DNA from 3 places in the Roseburia rectibacter genome. Region 3 is predicted to be linked to each of the others. Evidence: a T-box and tRNA genes for the amino acid it is inferred to sense, from the RefSeq annotation. Region 3 holds a T-box; the other regions hold tRNA genes.
The links. A T-box is a leader RNA that pairs with one kind of tRNA and senses whether it is charged. The one in region 3 lies ahead of leuS (leucine--tRNA ligase), so its partner is inferred to be a tRNA-Leu.

Region 1 (2,273 bases), 1.4 Mb from region 3:
GGTATATTTCTGTATTGCTGGCAGAAACACAGCGGGTGGTGCAGGCATATGAACTTAGGGCACCGGGACAGAAAGGCATTCATTTTAAGGTGTGGGGATCTCTGATGGGACAGATGCTGATCCGAAGCATGGACAGGGCAGAGTTGATTTATGAAAGTATGTGTCTGCGCGGGTTTCAGGGAATATTTGGACTGAAAAAAGAGATACGGTTTTGTATGAAAGACGCAGTGTATCTTGTTTTATGGATCGCGGTGTTTACTATATTGCGATGTTTTGCGGTTGGACAACTGGTGGGAACTTTGTTTTAGATGGTAAAGAGAAACTGTTTTGTGACAGATGAAAGAGAGAGGAAAATATGGGACAGATTAATATAGAGGTAACGCATCTGAATTTTTCCTATGAAAAAGAAAATCCTATTTTGAAAGATATATCATTTGCAGCGGATGGGCAGGCGTCGATTGGCGTTGTCGGTGCAAACGGGGCAGGAAAGTCAACACTTTTAAAATTACTTGTCGGTTTGTATTCTCCGGATTCAGGCAGCATCAGTATCGGGAATGTACCGTTACAAAAAGAGACATTAGCTCAGATTAGAAAAATGGCTGGATATGTGTTTCAGGATTCTGAAAATCAGCTTTTTATGCCGAATGTATATGAGGATGTGGCATTTGCACCACAGAATTATGGTCTGTCAGAAGATGAGGTTGCATACAGGACAAAAATGGCACTTGCCGAGGTACACATTGAACATCTTGCGAATAAACCGATCCATAAACTGTCAGGAGGAGAGAAAAAGTTAGCGGCAATCGCAACCATCCTTTCCATGAAACCGGATATTATACTGATGGATGAACCGTCGGCGGCACTTGATCCGAAAAACCGCAGAAATCTGATCCGGGTATTGAATGAGTTTTCCTATCTGAAAATCGTGGCCTCACATGATCTGGATTTTGTATGGGATACCTGTGACAGAACGATTTTACTGTCGGAGGGCAGAATTGTGTGTGATGGGGCAACAAAGGAGATTTTAAGCGACAGGGAGTTGTTAGAGGCACATGGACTGGAGCTGCCATTGTCTTTGTATCGAAGATGTATTTAAAATGGCTGTAATCGCTACTCGCACAGTATGTGTGAACAGTAGCCGTTTCTGATTTAGAGGGAGAAATGTGAGGAAAAAATGCTTGCAATTTTGCGAGTGCTAATATATAATGGCAAAGTGGTTTGCGGGTGTGGCGGAATTGGCAGACGCGCTAGATTTAGGTTCTAGTGTCCCCGACGTGCAGGTTCAAGTCCTGTCACCCGCATGAATAAAAAATAGCCGGAAAGCTAAGATTTTGCAGTAAAATCAAGGCTTTCCGGCTATTGTTTTGTTCTGAAACAAGTCAATAATATGGAAAATGTAAAAGAAATTACAAAATTTATAATAAATTTAAAAAATATTGAGATAAATTGTGCAATATGGTAAAATAATAGAAAGGAATTTTCAAAAATCTGTATAGAAAAATCTATATACATCATATTTGTGAACTCCGATATTACAGCAGGGAAGCGGGAGGAAAGATTTATGAACAATGTAAAAGTACAGACAAAGCTGGCAATCGTAATGTTAGCGACGATAGTGGCACTGGTATTGTGTGCCGTTATTTCATCGGAGAGCATGAAGCAGCTCCAGAGCAAAGCATTAGAGACGATGGAAGCAGATGAGCGGGAGTCTTATGATGAACAGATTAAACAGCAGGTAGATAATGTGGTCTCACTTTGTCAGACGATTTATGATCAGTATCAGGCTGGTGTGTATACCGAGGAAGAAGCTAAGAAGTTAGCGGCAGATGAGATCAGACAGCTTCGTTATGGAGATGGCGGATATTTCTGGGTTGACCAGTATGACGGAACTAATGTGGTGCTTTTAGGAAATGATACAGAAGGCACCAACCGTATGGAGACGAAAGATGCCAATGGATATCAGATGGTTAAAGAGATCATCCGTGTCGGACAGGAGGCAGATGGAGGATATACAGATTATGTATTCCCGAAAGAAGGCGAGACTGAACCTTCTCCGAAACGTTCCTACAGTAAAGCATTTGAACCGTTTGAATGGGTGATTGGAACCGGTAATTACACAGACTATATCGATGATAAGGTTGCATCCATTGAAAAAGATTTTACTTCATATGTAACAAACAAACGTACCACGTTTATCATTTCAACAATAATAGAAGGAGCGGTAGTAGTATTTCTTCTTATATTGATCATTTTAAGCATTATTAAACCACTGA
Region 2 (2,273 bases), 770 kb from region 3:
TTTCCATCCTTTGTTTTCCGCCTTCTGTGCCACATTGGTATCTATTATAAATGATTTCCTCCTAAATGCAAATAGCGCGGCAGTTTTTCTGCCGCGCCACTTATACCTTGCTGTCTTATTTTGTGATCTTTACTGATTTCGCCTCACTCCATGAGCCGTTTACTCTGTTGTCATCCTCGTCCACACGATATGCTCTGACACGCACATAATATTTTTTTCCTTTTGTCAGCTTTTTCAGAGTAACCTTTGTTGTCTTTGCGTTTGCCTTTTTGACTTTCACGCCCTTTTTAAACTTCTTGTCCGTGGAATACTGGATCTCATATCCCTTTGCATTGCTTACTTTGTTATATGTAACCTGTGCTTTCTTTCCTTTCACATTGGAAAGTTTGGAAATTTTGGTTTTTTTGACTGTGGTAATCTTTAAGTTTACCACACCCATATTGTTCACACCGGTGTTTTTCAGTTTTGTCGGATCCCAGCTATCTTTATATGCTTCACTGCCTGCAATTTCAATATAGTAAGTACCGCTCTTTAATGTAACCTCTTTGGAACATGCAGAAGAATAATAATTTTCTGCAATATTCATACGCTCTAATACATTATGGTTCGAACGGTATAACGTCACACCTGTGTTGCTGCTGATACATTCTATGGAAGCAGGATCATGGCAAATGCCAGTACCATTCCAAGAACATACGTTTTTATTTTCTTCATATAGCTTTTCTCCTTTTCCTCTTTATTTCTTCAGTGTAAAGAAACATATACAAATTTTTTTTAGCATAATCTTATCGCATATTCTCTATGAAAAAGGTACTATTTTCACGGTTTTAATTTTTTCAAAAAAAAGAAGCATCGAATCCTCAATGCTTCTTTCACCCTAACATATAAAAATGCAGGAGATGGGACTTGAACCCACACGATATTGCTACCACAGGCACCTGAAGCCTGCGCGTCTGCCAATTCCGCCACTCCTGCAAACCCGTCAATCAAAGAAATCTTTGATGCGGAAGATGGGACTTGAACCCACACGTTCGCAATGAACACAAGATCCTTAGTCTTGCTCGTCTGCCAATTCCGACACTTCCGCGTATCAATCACTCTCTCGCGACGACTCATTTATAATAACAGAGAAAAACAAATATGTCAACAGTTTTTTTGATATTTTTTTAATTTTATTTATTTTTTTAATTTTTGGAACTGTTTTGATTATTTAGATATTGAAAGACAGCCCTTACAGGAACTGTCTCTCAAACATCTCTGCCTTCATCGGTTTTCCAAAATAGAATCCCTGAATCAGTTGAACCTTTGATCCCATCAGCGCATCTAACTGTTCTTTTGTCTCCACGCCCTCTACACAGACATTCACATGAATCGCAGTTGCCAGTTCTCCGACCATTTTTACAAATGCGTTGGAGAAATCATCTTTTCCAATATCAATGATAAAACAGCGGTCGATCTTTATGACATCGATCGGCATCTCCCTGATATGATTTAAAGAAGAATAGCCTGTACCAAAATCATCCAGCGCAACACGTACTCCAAGATGTCTGATATCTGCAAGTATCCGTTTCATCCGGCTCATATCATTGACCGCAAGACTCTCTGTTACTTCTAAGGTAAGGTTCTGCGGTGTGATCCTTGTCTCCTCGATCACATGTGCGATCCGCTCTACGATATCGTTCTGTAAAAGCTGTACAACAGAGAGATTAACATTCACTTTGTACTCCGGATGCCCCATATCATTCCAGTATTTACAATGGATACACGCTTCACGCAAAACAAATTCGCCGATCGGGTTGATCAGTCCTAAATATTCCGCAAGCGGGATAAAATCTGTCGGCGGTATCAATCCAAGTTCCCCTGAATTCCAGCGTATCAGTGCTTCTGCACCGGCACATGGATTTCCTTCTTTTGTGATATTTACGATTGGCTGGAAATATACTTCAAATTCGCTGAATGCATTTCTCGTTGCATTGCGCATATTCTTTTCAAGATCAAGCCGCTTGTAAGAGGTAGACTCAACATTGTCATCATAAAACTCTATACGGTTCTTTCCTGCACACTTTGCAGAATAAAGGGCAATATCTGCTTTTTTGATCAGTTCTTCCACCGTGTCCCCATCTGCCGGGAAACGCACAACTCCCATACTCATCGTACAGTAATAATCTGTTCCTTTTAACATCCACGGTTTTGTAAATAACGATTTGATCTCATCTAAGATCTGCTGAAGCATTGCCATATGATGATGTGCCAGTATGATGATAAACTCATCA
Region 3 (2,273 bases):
ACCGAGACAGAGACAGACCTTTTTGGTGAGCAGGCAGTTCTTTGCGGTGGTGTCTGTGCATTAATGCAGGCAGGTTTCGAGACATTATGCGAAGCTGGTTATGATCCAAGAAATGCATACTTCGAGTGTATCCATGAGATGAAACTGATCGTAGACTTAATCTACCAGTCAGGTTTCGAGGGAATGAGATATTCTATCTCCAACACAGCAGAGTATGGTGATTATATTACAGGACCGAAGATCATCACAGAAGATACAAAGAAGGCAATGAAACAGATCCTTTCCGATATTCAGGATGGTACATTTGCAAAAGACTTCTTACTGGATATGTCTCCGGCAGGACGTCAGGTTCACTTCAAAGCTATGAGAAAGAAAGCTGCAGAGCATCCATCAGAGCAGGTTGGTAAAGAGATCCGTAAACTGTATAGCTGGAACAATGAAGAAGATAAATTAATCAACAACTAATTTTGAATCGATTGAAAGAGTCATCACATAGTTACTGTTTGTGGTGGCTCTTTTTTGTTTCAATACTTGACAAAAACAGGGTATATGATAAAATAAATCATGTTGTGAATAAAATACATCAGACTTTGATAAGGAATAGTAAGAATTTTTTGCTTTCTCAGAGAGCTGCCGGATGCTGTGAGGCAGTAAAGTGAAATTCCCAACTCACCTTTGAGTCCTTTTGCCCAAGCTGCCAGTTACAGTGAGTAAGCAAAAGCGTGTTGTCCGCGTTAAGGATCATAAGAGCGTATTTTTATTTTCTATGAAATCATAAGAATACGAATTAGAGTGGTACCACGGAGTAAGACAGACTTCGTCTCTAAAGATATTTTTATTTGAAAATGTCTTCCGAGACGAAGTTTTTTTTCGCAAAACAAGGAGGAAAATCCTCTGCTCGTCAGAGGAAAATTTTACATGGTAAAATTGCATTTTCCTTCGGAAAACAAGGAGGAAAATCCTCTGCTCCTGCAAAGGCAGTCGCATTTTGCTCCGCAAAACAAGGAGGAAAATCCTCTGCTCGTCAGAGGACTCGCATTTTCCTTCGGAAAACAAGGAGGATTATATGTCAGAACTTTACAATCACAAAGTCGTAGAGAAAAAATGGCAGAAAGTCTGGGATGATAATAAGGCTTTTGCTGCGACAGACGACTACAGCAAACCAAAATATTACGCATTGGTAGAATTTCCGTATCCGTCAGGACAGGGACTTCATGTAGGTCATCCGAGACCTTATACAGCACTTGATATTGTTGCAAGAAAGCGCAGAATGCAGGGCTATAACGTACTTTATCCGATGGGATGGGACGCATTCGGACTTCCGACTGAGAACTATGCGATCAAAAATAAGATTCATCCGAAGATCGTAACTGAAAACAATGTAAAACGTTTCAAAGAGCAGCTTCATTCTTTAGGCTATTCATTCGACTGGGACAGAGAGATCAACACTACAGATCCGAGTTATTACAAATGGACACAGTGGATTTTCTTAAAACTGTTTAAAGCAGGACTTGCTTACAAAAAAGAGATGCCGATCAACTGGTGTACTTCCTGTAAAGTAGGCCTGGCAAACGAGGAAGTTGTGAACGGTGTCTGCGAGCGTTGTGGTGCTCCGGTTGTCCGCAAGGTAAAGAGCGAGTGGATGTTAAAGATCACTGATTATGCTGAGAAACTGTTAGAGGGCTTAAATGATGTAGATTATATCGAGCGTGTCAAGGTTTCCCAGAAAAACTGGATCGGTAAATCACAGGGTGCAGAGGTAGATTTTGCGATCGCCGGAAAAGAGGACAAACTTCGTGTTTATACGACACGTTGTGATACATTATTTGGTGCTACTTACATGGTTGTATCCCCGGAGCATCCGATCATTGATAAATATAAAGACGAGTTAAAGAACTGGGATGCGATTGCTGCATACCGTGAGGAAGCTGCAAAGAAATCCGATTTTGAACGTTCAGAACTTGCAAAAGATAAGACGGGTGTGGAGATTGACGGTCTTATGGCAGTCAATCCGGTAACCGGAAAGGAAATCCCGATCTGGATTTCCGATTATGTATTAATGTCTTACGGAACAGGCGCGATCATGGCAGTACCGGCACATGATGAGAGAGACTGGGAATTTGCCAAAAAGTTCAATATTCCAATGGTACAGGTTGTTGCAAAAAATGGTGAGGAAGTTGACATCAACGAAGCGGCATTTACAGATGTTGCAACCGGTGTTCTGATCAATTCTGAGTTCTTAAACGGACTGGAAGTAAAAGATGCAAAGGCAA

Region 1: it has a tRNA-Leu gene. The T-box ahead of leuS (leucine--tRNA ligase) is inferred to sense a tRNA for this amino acid. The anticodon was not compared.
Region 2: it has a tRNA-Leu gene. The T-box ahead of leuS (leucine--tRNA ligase) is inferred to sense a tRNA for this amino acid. The anticodon was not compared.

What each region holds. Positions count from the first base shown of each region.
Region 1 covers NZ_CP092473.1:911,182-913,454, forward strand. The annotation lists gene cbiQ (cobalt ECF transporter T component CbiQ) at 1-308, shown strand, start outside; gene H8S51_RS04370 (energy-coupling factor ABC transporter ATP-binding protein) at 356-1,096, shown strand; tRNA gene H8S51_RS04375 (tRNA-Leu) at 1,221-1,301, shown strand; gene H8S51_RS04380 (methyl-accepting chemotaxis protein) at 1,562-2,273, shown strand, end outside.
Region 2 covers NZ_CP092473.1:1,504,727-1,506,999, reverse strand. The annotation lists gene H8S51_RS07140 (fibronectin type III domain-containing protein) at 116-625, opposite strand; tRNA gene H8S51_RS07135 (tRNA-Leu) at 892-975, opposite strand; tRNA gene H8S51_RS07130 (tRNA-Leu) at 1,003-1,087, opposite strand; gene H8S51_RS07125 (sensor domain-containing phosphodiesterase) at 1,232-2,273, opposite strand, start outside.
Region 3 covers NZ_CP092473.1:2,271,887-2,274,159, reverse strand. The annotation lists gene ilvC (ketol-acid reductoisomerase) at 1-465, shown strand, start outside; T-box leader at 582-828, shown strand; gene leuS (leucine--tRNA ligase) at 1,067-2,273, shown strand, end outside.